Regions from separate parts of the Bacillus mojavensis genome, predicted to be linked through region 1. Evidence: a T-box and tRNA genes for the amino acid it is inferred to sense, from the RefSeq annotation. Region 1 holds a T-box; the other holds one or more tRNA genes.
What was found. The T-box of region 1 lies ahead of glyQ (glycine--tRNA ligase subunit alpha). A T-box ahead of a tRNA ligase gene usually reads a tRNA of that ligase, here a tRNA-Gly.
Positions count from the first base shown of each region.

Region 2: it has a tRNA-Gly gene. The T-box ahead of glyQ (glycine--tRNA ligase subunit alpha) is inferred to sense a tRNA for this amino acid. The anticodon was not compared.

Region 1 is NZ_CP051464.1:2,403,366-2,410,653, reverse strand. Features, by position in the region: gene pgpH (cyclic-di-AMP phosphodiesterase PgpH) at 1-1,769, shown strand, start outside; gene ybeY (rRNA maturation RNase YbeY) at 1,770-2,243, shown strand; gene HC660_RS12600 (diacylglycerol kinase family protein) at 2,224-2,595, shown strand; gene HC660_RS12595 (cytidine deaminase) at 2,716-3,126, shown strand; gene era (GTPase Era) at 3,107-4,012, shown strand; gene HC660_RS12585 (YqzL family protein) at 4,156-4,299, shown strand; gene recO (DNA repair protein RecO) at 4,336-5,103, shown strand; T-box leader at 5,143-5,317, shown strand; gene glyQ (glycine--tRNA ligase subunit alpha) at 5,400-6,287, shown strand; gene glyS (glycine--tRNA ligase subunit beta) at 6,280-7,288, shown strand, end outside.
Region 2 is NZ_CP051464.1:961,409-968,696, forward strand. Features, by position in the region: gene HC660_RS04945 (aliphatic sulfonate ABC transporter substrate-binding protein) at 1-936, shown strand, start outside; gene HC660_RS04950 (ABC transporter permease) at 930-1,763, shown strand; gene ssuD (FMNH2-dependent alkanesulfonate monooxygenase) at 1,783-2,919, shown strand; gene HC660_RS04960 (YgaN family protein) at 3,010-3,540, shown strand; gene rpsN (30S ribosomal protein S14) at 3,648-3,917, shown strand; gene HC660_RS04970 (hypothetical protein) at 3,935-4,408, opposite strand; gene HC660_RS04975 (helix-turn-helix transcriptional regulator) at 4,410-4,610, opposite strand; tRNA gene HC660_RS04980 (tRNA-Gly) at 4,804-4,877, shown strand; gene HC660_RS04985 (hypothetical protein) at 4,968-5,591, opposite strand; gene queG (tRNA epoxyqueuosine(34) reductase QueG) at 5,675-6,820, shown strand; gene HC660_RS04995 (amidase domain-containing protein) at 6,900-7,288, shown strand, end outside.

The DNA.
Region 1 (7,288 bases):
CATCAGAAAAATCAATGATTAAGTCGGTGAAGAATAAGCTGACGTCAGATGTGAATGATTCTATATCAGAGGAAGCCATCAAGACTTTGCTGAAGGCGGACCATGAAGATTTTTCATTTGTCAGAGATACTGTCATAACAGCAGTAAACTCAGTGATGAGCAGTGAAATCCCGTCGGATAAATTATCTGAAGCAAAAGATAAAGTGGAAAAAGAACTGAAGAGTAATTCTATTCCGTCCAAATATTTGGGAGCAGCCACGGAAATCGGGCGTTACGCCATCATTCCGAATTACGTTTTCGATCCGAAAGCAACAGAGGCAAAGCGCCAGGAAGCGTCAGACAATGTTCAGCAGGTTCAGATCAAACAGGGGCAGGTGCTCGTGGAAGAAAATGACCTCATTGATCGGGAAGTATATAGAAAACTCGAGCTGACCGGATTATTAAATAACTCCAATTTGTTCAAGCCGATCAGCGGTCTATTGATTATGATTGGGCTTTTCATAGCTACACTTGTTTACTATTTCGAAAAACAGAATCAAAATCTGAAATTCAAACAAAAGTCGATCTTATTATTCTCCATTATTACAACGCTTTTACTTGTTATTATGGAGGTTGTCAGTTTATTTCAAAAGATGGAATATAACAATATTGGCTATCTTGTCCCCATTGCGGCCGGCGCGATCTTAATTAAGCTACTGATGAATGAGCGAATCGCCATTTTAGGAAGTATCATTCTTGCGATTTGCGGAAGTATGATGTTTAATCAAGGTGTGACAGGAACATTTAATTATGTCATTGGTATTTATTATTTGATCAGCGGTATTTCTGGTGTTTTGTTTTTAGGAAAACACAATGGCAGATCAAAAATTTTGCAGACCGGACTTTTTGTGGCGTTTATCAATATGATTGTGGTTCTATCTCTATTATTGATTCAAAACACCGCGCTGTCAGGTCTGGAAATCGGGACGCTCATGCTGATGGGAGTTGTGTCGGGCTTTGCTTCCTCTGTATTAATTATCGGGCTTATGCCGTTTTTTGAGACAGGTTTCGGCATTTTGTCCACAATGAGGCTGATTGAGCTGTCCAACCCTAACCATCCGCTGCTTCGAAAAATACTGACAGAAACACCAGGTACATATCACCACAGCGTCATGGTCGCTAATTTGTCAGAGGCCGCCTGCGAGGCGGTAGGGGCAAATGGCTTGCTTGCAAGAGTGGGTGCGTATTACCACGACCTTGGAAAAACAAAGCGGCCGCAGTATTTTATTGAAAATCAAATGAATATTGACAATCCGCATGATAAGCTTTCTCCGCAGCTCAGTAAAAATATTATTATTTCGCATACCACTGACGGGGCGAATATGCTGAGGAACTATAAATTTCCAAAGGAGCTTGTGGATATTGCTGAGCAGCACCACGGGACTTCTCTTTTGAAATTCTTTTATTATAAAGCGAAGGAAAAAGGCGATCAGATTACAGAGGAAGAATTCCGTTACCCGGGGCCGAAGCCGCAGTCAAAAGAAGCCGCGATTATCTCAGTGGCAGACAGTGTCGAAGCGGCTGTCAGATCGATGCATAATCCAAATCCTGAACGAATTGAAAAGCTTGTCCGGGGCATTATATCCGATAAGCTTCAGGACGGACAGTTTAGTGAATGCGATTTGACATTTAAAGAGCTTGATACAATCGCAAAAACGCTTTGTGCAACATTAAAAGGAATTTTCCACTCCCGGATTGAATATCCGGAGGCTACTAAGAAGGTGAAATAGATGAGTTTACTGATTGATATCGTAGATGAAACCGGAAGTGTCTCTGAAGAGATGCTTAAAGAAGTAGAAAATCTGCTTCAATTTGCCGCTGAGCGCGAAGGAGTTCAGGATCAGGCTGAGGTTTCTGTCACGATCGTTACCAATGAAGACATTCAGCAGATCAATAAAGAGTATCGGGGAAAGGATACGCCGACAGACGTCATTTCATTTGCTCTTGAAGAAGAGGGAGAAGATGAAGTTGAAATTGTCGGTGCTGAAATGCCGCCGGTTTTAGGTGACATTATCATCAGTGCAGATCGTACAAGAGAGCAGGCTGAAGAATATAACCATTCTTTCAAGAGAGAGCTTGGCTTTCTAGCGGTACATGGATTCCTGCATCTTTTAGGATATGACCATATGACGAAAGAGGAAGAAGAGGAGATGTTTACTAAGCAAAAGGATTTGCTGGACGCCTATGGACTCAAGAGATCATAGAAATGAGCTGAAGCGATTCCTAATGAGCTTCGTGCACGCAGGACGGGGCATATGGAAAACGGCGCGGACGGAGCGGAATTTTCAATTTCATGCCGCGGCTGCCTGCGCCGTTATCATTTGCGGTTTTCTCATTAATCTCAGCTTGACAGAGTGGGCTATTATTTTTCTTTTGATCGGCGGAATGCTTTCGCTAGAGCTTTTAAATACAGCTATTGAACACACGGTTGATTTAGTAACAGATAAACATCACCCGCTTGCGAAGGCGGCTAAGGACGCTGCTGCCGGGGCTGTTTGCGTTTTTGCCGTGATTTCGTGTATTATTGGTTTACTTATTTTTTTGCCAAAGCTGTAATGGCTGAAAATTCTTACATTTATTTTACATTTTTAGAAATGGGCGTGAAAAAAGGAGCGCTATTATGTAAAATATAAAGTGATAGCGGTACCATTATAGGTAAGAGAGGAACATGTACACATGAACAGACAGGAATTGATAACAGAAGCTTTAAAAGCGCGTGACATGGCATATGCACCGTATTCCAAGTTTAAAGTAGGAGCCGCTCTTCTTACCAAAGATGGAAAAGTGTACAGAGGCTGCAATATAGAGAATGCGGCATACAGCATGTGCAACTGCGCTGAGCGTACCGCTTTGTTTAAAGCTGTTTCTGAAGGCGATACTGAGTTTCAGATGCTGGCAGTAGCTGCTGACACCCCGGGACCAGTATCACCGTGCGGAGCCTGCAGACAGGTGATTTCTGAGCTCTGCACAAAGGACGTTGTTGTCGTGCTGACCAATTTACAAGGACAAATAAAAGAAATGACTGCAGAAGAATTATTGCCAGGCGCATTTTCATCGGAGGATTTACATGACGAACGAAAGCTTTAAATCAGGATTTGTATCCATTATCGGAAGACCAAATGTAGGTAAGTCTACTTTTTTGAACAGAGTGATCGGCCAAAAAATCGCCATCATGAGTGATAAACCCCAAACAACGAGAAATAAGGTGCAAGGGGTTTTAACGACAGGCACATCACAAACAATTTTTATTGACACACCAGGAATTCATAAGCCTAAGCATAAGCTTGGGGACTTTATGATGAAAGTGGCGCAAAATACATTGAAAGAAGTCGATTTGATCTTATTTATGATCAATGCTGAGGAAGGTTACGGCAAGGGCGACGAGTTCATTATTGAGAAATTGCAGAATACCTCGACACCTGTTTTCTTAATCGTAAACAAAATTGACAAAATCCATCCTGATCAATTGCTTCTGTTAATTGACGAATACCGCGGGCGATATCCTTTTAAGGAAATTGTTCCGATCTCTGCATTAGAGGGAAATAATATTGAAACTTTGCTGGCGCAGATTGAAGCTTATTTGCCTGAAGGACCTCAGTTTTATCCAAGTGATCAGGTGACCGATCATCCGGAGCGCTTTATTATTTCTGAGTTGATCAGGGAAAAGGTGCTGCATCTGACAAGGGAAGAAATCCCGCACAGCATTGCGGTAAGCATCGAATCGATTAAAGGACAGGACAACGGATCCGTGCACGTGGCGGCAACAATTGTAGTCGAACGTGACTCTCAAAAAGGCATTGTCATCGGTAAAAAAGGCAGCCTGCTGAAAGAAGTCGGAAAAAGAGCGAGAGCGGATATTGAGGCCCTCTTAGGTTCTCGCGTCTATCTTGAATTATGGGTAAAAGTGCAGAAAGACTGGCGTAACAAAATGTCCCAGCTTCGCGACTTCGGCTTTAAAGAGGATGAATATTAATCTCTTGCTGTGTCATTATCTCACATGAACAGGGATAACTTAGCAAATTTTGTTTAACATGAAATGGAGGACATCTGGTCAAGATAAAGGTAAGAATTTGGAGTTTAGGTAAGCTAGTTTAACTACAGAAAGGTGGGTTTCTTGTGTTGAATTTTACCTGGAACGTATTTTCTCAAACAGGAAATGTTGATACGTATCTTCTTTTTAAAGAACTGGAAAAAGAGAACATGGAAAGACCCGAAGAACTAGAAGATGAGCTAGCCCGATTTGATTTTCCAATTTTATAGACCTCTTGACCGCTCCTGTTTTAGGAAGGTGCGGAAATGCTGACAAAATGTGAAGGAATCGTTCTTCGTACCAATGATTACGGAGAGACGAATAAAATAGTTACTTTACTGACAAGAGAGTACGGAAAAATAGGTGTTATGGCCAGAGGAGCCAAAAAACCGAACAGCCGTTTATCAGCAGTCAGCCAGCCCTTTTTGTATGGTTCATTCTTAATGCAGAAAACAACAGGCCTCGGAACCCTTCAGCAGGGTGAAATGATTCTCAGCATGAGAGGCATCAGAGAGGATTTGTTTTTAACTGCATATGCAGCTTTTATTGCCGAGCTTGTTGACAAAGGCACAGAAGAAAAAAAACCAAATCCCTATTTGTTTGAATTTATTTTAGAATCCTTTAAACAGCTTGATGAAGGAACTGACCCGGATGTTATCACCTTCATTGTTCAAATGAAGATGCTTGCTGTGATGGGACTGTATCCTGAGCTTAATCACTGTGTGCATTGTAAAAGCCAGGATGGGACATTCCATTTTTCTGTTCGCGATAACGGTTTTATTTGCCACCGCTGCTTTGACAAAGACCCTTACAAGGTGCCGATTAAACCGCAAACGGCAAGGCTATTGAGATTGTTTTATTACTTTGATCTTTCAAGGATTGGCAATGTGTCCTTAAAGCAGGAAACGAAAGATGAAGTAAAGCAAGTTATTGACTTGTACTACGAAGAATATTCAGGAGTTTATCTGAAATCGAAGCGCTTTTTAGATCAAATGGAGAGCATGAAACATCTTATGGGTGAAAACAAAAGTTGACATCTGGCCCATCTTTTTATATGATCATTTATTATAAAATATGTTGCAGTGAGAGAAAGAAGTACTTGCGTATACCTCATAAAAGCGACCTTAGGACGGTGTAAGCTAAGGATGAGCACGCAACGAAAGGCATTCTTGAGCAATTTTAAAAAAGAGGCTGGGATTTGGTTCTCAGCAACTAGGGTGGAACCGCGGGAGAACTCTCGTCCCTATGTTTGCGGCTGGCAAGCATAGAGACGGGAGTTTTTTGGTTGCTGCCGCAGCAATTTTATGAAAGAAAAGTGGAGGTGCTTGAAATGAATATTCAAGACATGATTCTAACCCTGCAGAAGCATTGGTCCAATGAAGGCTGTGTGCTCATGCAGGCATACGATGTAGAAAAAGGGGCCGGCACGATGAGCCCGTATACATTTTTGCGCAGTATCGGTCCTGAGCCGTGGAAAGTGGCTTACGTTGAGCCGTCAAGACGCCCAGCTGACGGCCGATATGGAGAAAACCCGAACAGACTTTATCAGCATCATCAATTTCAGGTCATCATTAAACCGTCACCTGATAACATTCAAGAGCTGTATTTAGACTCTTTGCGCGCTCTCGGAATTGATCCGCTTGAGCATGACATCCGTTTCGTTGAAGACAACTGGGAAAATCCGTCTTTAGGCTGTGCGGGTCTTGGCTGGGAAGTATGGCTTGACGGAATGGAAATTACACAATTCACGTATTTCCAGCAGGTTGGAGGACTCGAGTGTAAGCCTGTTTCCGTTGAGATTACATACGGAATTGAGCGTCTGGCATCTTATATTCAAGATAAAGAAAATGTATTTGATCTTGAGTGGACGTCAGGGTTTACCGTGAAAGATTTATTCATGATGGCTGAGTACGAGCATTCCGTTTATACATTTGAAACATCTGATGTTGATATGCTGTTCCAATTATTCAGCACGTATGAAAAAGAAGCGATCAAGCAAATGGATAACGGTCTTGTGCATCCTGCATATGACTACGTGCTTAAATGCTCGCACACATTCAACCTTCTTGATGCCAAAGGGGCAATCTCTGTTACAGAGCGGACAGGCTATATCGGAAGAGTGCGGAATTTAGCAAGGAAAGTCGCAAAAACCTATTATGAGGAACGAGAAAAACTAGGGTTCCCAATGCTTAAAGGGGAGGGTTCTTCTCATGAGTAAACAGGATTTACTTTTAGAGATCGGATTAGAGGAAATGCCGGCGCGCTTTTTGAATGAAAGCATGGTTCAGCTTGGCGAAAAGCTGACAGGCTGGCTTGCAGAAAAAAATATCGCACACGGTGAAGTGAAGCTTTTTAATACACCGAGACGCCTTGCTGTTTTCGTAAAGGGTGTAGCAGAAAAGCAGGATGATATAAAAGAAGAAGCAAAAGGGCCTGCAAAAAAAATCGCCCTTGATGCTGACGGCAACTGGACAAAAGCGGCGATTGGGTTTTCAAAAGGGCAAGGTGCCAGCATGGAAGACTTGTACATGAAAGAAATAAAAGGCACAGAATATGTTTTTGTGCAAAAATTCCAAGCAGGCCAAGAAACCAAAACACTTCTGCCTGAACTGAACAGCTTAATTACAAGCCTTCATTTCCCGAAAAACATGAGATGGGGAAATGAAGATCTGCGTTATATCCGTCCGATTAAATGGATTGTCGCTTTATTTGGCCAGGATGTCATTCCGTTTGCAATCACAAATGTTGAGTCAGGTCGGACGACACAGGGGCACCGTTTCCTGGGTCATGAAGTGTCTATTGAATCGCCTTCAAGTTATGAAGAACAGCTGAAAGAGCAGCATGTGATTGCTGATCCAAATGTTCGCAAACACATGATTCAATCGCAGCTGGAAGCAATGGCCGAAGAAAACAAATGGAGTATTCCGGTTGACGAGGACCTCCTTGATGAAGTCAATCATTTAGTAGAGTATCCGACGGCTCTTTACGGTTCATTTGAATCTGAGTTCCTGTCCATTCCTGAGGAAGTGCTTGTAACGACAATGAAAGAGCATCAGCGCTATTTCCCTGTTAAAGACAAGAACGGAGATTTGCTTCCTTACTTTATCACAGTCCGTAACGGAAACAGCCACGCGATTGAAAATGTCGCGCGAGGCAATGAGAAAGTGCTGCGTGCACGTTTATCCGATGCTTCCTTCTTCTACAAGGAAGATCAGAAGC
Region 2 (7,288 bases), 1.4 Mb from region 1:
GCCAGCGGTGACAAAAAACCATTGAAAGAAATTCGGATCGGAATACAGCAAAGCTTAAGCCCGCTTTTAATTGCCAAGGAAAAAGGCTGGTTTGAAGAGGCTTTTGAAAAAGAAGGCATCAAGGTGAAATGGGTGGAGTTTCAAAGCGGGCCGCCACAATTTGAAGGGCTTGCAGCAGATAAACTTGACTTTTCTCAAGTCGGCAATTCACCAGTGATCGCTGGGCAAGCGGCAGGCATTGATTTTAAAGAAATCGGCTTGTCTCAGGATGGATTAAAGGCGAACGGCATACTTGTGAATCCAGACAGCGGGATTAAGGAGGTCAAAGATTTAAAAGGAAAGAAAATTGCTGTAGCGAAAGGCAGCAGCGGCTTTGACTTTTTGTATAAAGCGCTTGATCAATCAGGTTTGTCAGCTGATGACGTGACGATTATTCAGCTGCAACCTGATGAAGCGGCTTCTGCGTTTGAAAACGGTTCGGTTGACGCTTGGTCCATCTGGGAGCCGTACCTATCCTTAGAAACAATCAAACACGGAGCAAAACTTCTTGTGAATGGTGAAAGCACCGATTTATATTCACCAGGGTTTACATTAGTGAGAACAACATTCTCTAAGGAACATCCAGACGAAGTGGTCCGTTTTCTGAAGGTTTTTAACCAGGCGGTTGTATGGCAAAAGGAACATCCGGATGAAGCGGCTGACTTGTATGCAAAAATAAAAGATCTCGATAAAAAGGTCGTAGAAAATGTGCTGAAAAATACGGAGCCTCTGAATGAGGTTATTCGTGAAGACATTATAAAAGCGCAGCAGGAGACAGCGGATTTTCAATTTAAAACAAAAGCGATAGATAAGAAAATTGATGTGAGAGAAGTTGTTGATAATTCATTTATCAAAAAAGCGTTAAAGGAAAACGTCTCTGGAGGTGATCCATCATGAAAGCAGAGGCTGCAGGTTCACTGCCGAAAGCAAATGCTGAAGCGATACAAAGAAAGCCCCATAGAATCAAATACGGGTGGGCAAAGGGGCTTCTGCTGCCTGCTGTGCTCATAGCCATCTGGCAGGTGATCGGCAGTCTTGGCATCGTGTCGGCGACAGTGCTCCCTACTCCTGTTGCGATCTTGCTGACGTTTAAAGAACTCATTTTGACAGGCGAGCTCTTTGGTCATCTGCAAATCAGTATATACCGCGCAGCGCTTGGTTTTGTACTTGGTGCGGGGCTTGGACTTTTGATTGGTATTTTGGCCGGATTCTCTAAACGGACGGAATTGTATCTTGACCCATCATTGCAAATGCTCAGAACCGTTCCGCATTTGGCTGTCACGCCGCTGTTTATTTTATGGTTCGGTTTTGATGAAATATCTAAAATTTTGCTGATTGCGCTCGGCGCTTTCTTCCCTGTGTATATCAATACATTTAACGGCATTCGCGGAGTTGACGCTAAGCTGTTCGAAGTTGCCCGGGTGCTTGAATTTAAATGGCACAAGCAGATGACAAAAGTGATTGTGCCGGCATCCCTGCCCAATATATTGCTCGGCATTCGTTTATCGCTAGGTATTGCATGGCTTGGGCTTGTTGTAGCGGAGCTGATGGGTTCAAGCTCAGGGGTCGGTTACATGATCATGGATGCCAGACAATTTTCACAAACGAATAAAGTGTTTGCCGGGATTATCATTTTTGCGGTGGTTGGTAAGCTGACGGATTCTTTTGTCAGGCTGCTTGAACGAAAGCTGTTAAAGTGGAGAAACAGTTACGAGGGAAAATAGACGAAAAGGAGAGATTGATATGGACATTCTTTGGTTTATTCCGACGCATGGAGACGCAAGGTATTTAGGGTCGGAAAGCGATGGACGGACGGCGGATCATGAATACTTTAAACAAGTGGCGCAGGCCGCTGACAGGCTAGGGTATACAGGAGTCCTACTGCCGACGGGAAGATCGTGCGAGGACCCTTGGCTCACCGCCTCGGCGTTAGCGGGAGAAACAAAAGACTTAAAGTTTTTAGTCGCGGTACGGCCCGGGTTAATGCAGCCTTCTCTTGCAGCCAGAATGACCTCTACCTTAGATCACATTTCAGATGGACGGCTCTTGATTAATGTTGTGGCAGGGGGCGATCCGTACGAGCTAGCCGGGGACGGACTGTTTATCAGTCATGATGAGCGCTATGAAGCAACGGACGAATTTTTAACTGTTTGGCGGGGGCTTTTGCGCGGAGAAACGGTTACCTTTGAAGGAAAACATATAAAAGTGGAAAACAGCAATTTGCTATTCCCACCGCGGCAAACACCGCACCCGCCTATCTATTTCGGCGGATCCTCACAGGCTGGAATTGAAGTCGCGGCAAAGCATACAGATGTGTATTTAACGTGGGGTGAGCCTCCTGAGCAGGTAAAAGAAAAGATTGAGAGAGTCAAAAAGCAAGCGGAAAAAGAGGGAAGAACTGTGCGGTTCGGCATCAGGCTGCATGTGATCGCACGTGAAACAGAACATGAGGCGTGGGAAGCGGCTGAGCGTTTAATCAGCCATTTGGATGATGACACGATTGCCAAAGCACAGGACGCTTTGCGCCGTGCTGATTCTTCGGGTCAAAGGCGGATGGCGGAGCTTCATCGAGGCGATCGGACAAAGCTTGAAATCAGCCCGAATCTGTGGGCGGGTATCGGCCTGGTCAGAGGAGGGGCAGGCACTGCTCTTGTCGGAGATCCGCAGACCATTGCCGACCGTATAGCGGAGTACCAGGCCCTTGGCATTGAATCATTTATTTTTTCTGGCTACCCTCATTTAGAGGAAGCGTACTATTTTGCAGAGCTCGTCTTTCCGCTTTTGCCGTTCGAAAATGAGCGGACAAGGAAGCTTCAGAAAAAAAGAGGAGAAGCCGTCGGAAACACTTATTTTGTCAAAGAGAATCAAGCATCAGTTTAAGTGAAAACACAGCCTCCGAGCATGGTATGATAATCAAAAAAGGAGGCTGTTTTTATGAGAATACTTATTAGTGCCTTTTCTCTGATGATTATGCTGTCTGCATGCGGAAATACGAAGCACATGGAAATCAAAGAGGCAGATGTTTCAGATATAGAAAAAAACAGAATGAAGATTGCGGCTCCACATTCCTTCGCTGCGGAAGTGACTAATATCAACGAAAGCATTTCTGAGGCTGACATGTACATTGAACATTATCAAAACGGAAAGCTTGTTGAAACGATAGGTCCGATAACTGCTGATTACACAGAAGAAAATCCCGATACATTACAATTTGTTTATTTTGAGAATGAGGAAGAGAAGAAAAAAATGAGTACCGTTGACTTTGGCATTGTTGATGAACAAGGGAGCAGCACGGCTGCTTCATCGTTTCAGCGTGACGTCAGCAGTACACAGGAAATGACTCAGAATATATCATCAGCGGAGCCGATTTCTTTCGGAAAACCTGTATTGATCGGCAGCAGTATAAAAGATTCTAACGGTACAATGAAAACCTCTGAAAACAAAAATGAACTGATCAAACATAAAGATGCTCTGCTTTATTATGTTGAATTGCATAAATAGAATGGACGGCTTAGACCGTCTGTTTTACCGAGCGATGTGCTTGCATTTTAGAATACAACATGATACATTTTAAATCGTAATTATTACGATTTAAAGGAGGTTTTTTCTTGGCTAAGAAATCAAAAGTGGCAAAAGAATTGAAACGCCAGAAGCTTGTTGAACAATATGCAGCTATTAGACAGGAGTTAAAGGCAAAAGGAGATTACGAAGCTCTCAGTCAGCTGCCGAGAGATTCAGCACCTGGAAGACTCCATAACCGCTGTATGGTAACGGGCCGCCCGAGAGGATATATGAGAAAATTTAAAATGTCCAGAATTGCTTTTAGGGAGCTGGCGCATAAAGGCCACATTCCCGGTGTGAAAAAAGCAAGCTGGTAAGAAAAAACTCCGGACGATTACATCGCGCCGGAGTTTTTTTCATTTTTCTTGAAGGAAATGACGTAGGATAGGTGCTGGATGATCATGACGATAAACACGACAATAATAGGGAAAAAGGGAATGTGTGATTGAAACAGCGGATAAAAAATGAGCAGGACAGCGGCAGCAGGCAGTGAAAAGTAGACGGCGATATATGACGCACGGCAGGCTTTTGCCGTCATCATCTGCTCTCTTTCATCCTGTTCCTCAAATTCATCTGGCAGCAGGAGATTTTTTGACGCAGGACCGCTTTTCTTTTGTAAATACATATAAACCGCAGCTGCCGCAATAAAAAGAATAAACGGGGTGATGTTTATTTCAAACATCATCTGGCCGTTCCTTGTGCTGAAAAAGGCTCCAATGCCTTCTGAAGCTTTAAAGTATGCAACCAGTGTCCAGCATGCAAGGCCGAACAAAACGAGGTGAAATGCTGCTTTTGTTTTCATGCCCATATTAGTCTTCCTCCTCTAGCCAAAAGACATCCTCCATTTGCATGGAGAAGGCTTTGCAGATTTTTAATGCTAATAACAGTGAGGGAACATAGTCTCCTTTTTCAATTGCTGCTACCGTTTGTCTCGTAACGCCGACCGTTTCTCCGAGTTTTTCCTGAGAATAGCTGAAGCGCGCTCTGAGCTCTTTCACTTTATTTTTCATCATGACGTATGCCACCTTCACATTCTCACTTTCTTCCATTGTATAGTTTATTTAACATTATGTAAATGTAACTTAACAACATTGCAAAAATAAAAATTTTTTTCGACAAATTTTTTATATTCCCTTGACGAAAATTTAATAAACGTGTAACATAATAAAAGTCAAAGCGGTGCTGACACCGACAATCACAAATGCGGGTGTAGTTTAGTGGTAAAACCTCAGCCTTCCAAGCTGATGTCGTGAGTTCGATTCTCATCACCCGCTCCATACATACGTTATTAACGCAGTGTTTCGTTTCTCAGATAAACGAAGTATTGCGTTTTTTTATGTAAAAAAGAACACGAATCTCGTGTTCTTTTACGTAAGCCAATGTACTGTATGGCCGCCGCCGTGAATTTGTTCAAACATTTTCGTTAATGATGTTAAAAGGTTAACGGCGTTTTCTTTTTCAATCGATGGCGGGAAAAAGATGATTTGCAGCATGCTTTTTGTATCTGCTGTCACGGGTTTTTGATTGACGTTGGTTTTGAAGTCGCCAAATACACCGTTTTCATCAGAATAAATCAGTATGTTATTTTTTTCTCCTATTGAAATCCGGACTGGCTCCTGAAGCTTGCCGGCATCATAGATCATAATGGGGAGAGAATATTTTAACGCGAAAAAATGTATGGTATCATGGGCTGAATCCTCGCTTTCCATGAATTGTTCTTTGGATATCGGGATCAGCATTTGCTCCATCGGCGTTTTTTCTCCCTCGAATGAAGGGTCCAGCTGCTTAAAGATTGTCTGCCATTCTTTGACGAAAGGCTGGTCCGATATTCCGCCGTCCGCATAGTCAAAAAACAGAGACTCTTGAAATAAACGAAGTCTGCCTTTCAGCATTTGCGGAGAGGAGCCGACTTCAATATTTTCATATATCACAGCGGCTGCATTTATTCCTGCCGCACGTTCAGTAATAACAGGATCAAGTTTGATATTCACATGTATTCACTCCAATTACGGGATATCACCCTATTATACAACGGCTTATTGTTTTATCACAAAGAAAGGAGGCTGTGCAAAACATGAACGTTTATCAGCTGAAAGAAGAATTAATTGAATACGCAAAAAGCATTGGCGTGGACAAGATCGGTTTTACGACCGCTGATACATTTGACAGTTTAAAAGACCGTTTGATTCTTCAGGAGTCACTCGGATATCTTTCCGGTTTTGAAGAGCCTGATATTGAAAAAAGAGTGACGCCAACGCTGCTTTTGCCGAAAGCGAAATCAATCGTGGCCATTGCGCTTGCTTATCCTTCGAGAATGAAGGATGCGCCAAGAAGCACGCGAACTGAGCGCAGAGGCATTTTTTGCAGAGCCTCCTGGGGAAAGGATTATCATGACGTCCTGCGGGAAAAGCTTGATCTTCTGGAGGATTTTCTGAGAAGCAAGCATGAGGATATCAGGACAAAATCAATGGTCGATACGGGTGAATTGTCTGATCGGGCAGTAGCGGAACGGGCCGGAATTGGGTTCAGCGCCAAAAACTGTATGATTACAACGCCGGAGTACGGGTCTTATGTGTATTTGGCGGAAATGATTACAAATATACCTTTCGAGCCGGATGTGCCAATTGAGGATATGTGCGGATCATGCACCAAATGTTTAGATGCATGCCCGACGGGAGCGCTTGTGAACCCTGGGCAGCTTAACGCTCAGCGCTGTATATCTTTTCTGACCCAGACAAAAGGATTTTTGCCGGATGAATTCCGCACGAAAATTGGAAACCGCCTGTATGGATGCGATACGTGCCAAACGGTATGTCCAATCAATAAAGGGAAGGATTTTCATCTTCATCCTGAAATGGAACCGGATCCCGAGATTGCAAAACCATTATTGAAGCCGCTTTTAACCATCAGCAACCGTGAATTTAAAGAGAAATTCGGACATGTTTCAGGCTCGTGGCGCGGAAAAAAACCGATTCAACGGAATGCGATTCTGGCGCTTGCCCACTTTAAAGACACCTCCGCACTGTCTGAACTGACGGAGCTTATGCATAAAGATCCGCGCCCGGTCATCAGGGGGACGGCTGCCTGGGCGATCGGGAAAATCGGAGACAACACATACGCGGAGGAGCTTGAAAAAGCACTGGAAAAAGAAAATGATGAAGAGGCAAAGCAGGAAATTGAAAAAGGAATTGAATTGCTAAAAGCCGGCATGACTAAATAAGTCTTGTCCTGACATACGTATAGAGCAGAAGGAAAAAACACTTGAGATGCAGCCAAGTGTTTTTTCTCTATAAAAAAGTATGTCGGGTGGGGTGAACTTGAAGCACATATTAGAACAACTAGCGGAGGAGCGTCTTAGCTATCTGGTGAACGGGCATGATCTGAGACAGGAGCCTCAAGTCGGAGACCTGGAAGTCATGGAACGTAAGAAGAAGCTTCTGGAAAAACGTAAGATTGAGATGATAAAAGCGAAAGCGAAAGCTGTCATTGACAATGTGCAGGTTGAGGATGACGGAACCACCTGCATCAGGTATATCATACACTTCGAATATTTATACAAGGAGCAGGATGAAACTCTGTATATGGAAGAGCATATAGAAGAAAGAGTCGCTTTTCTTTATGATCAAATTCTGATTAAGGATCAGGAAGTGAAAAAAAAACCGGCGGGATTTAGTGAAGGCCAAAGCAT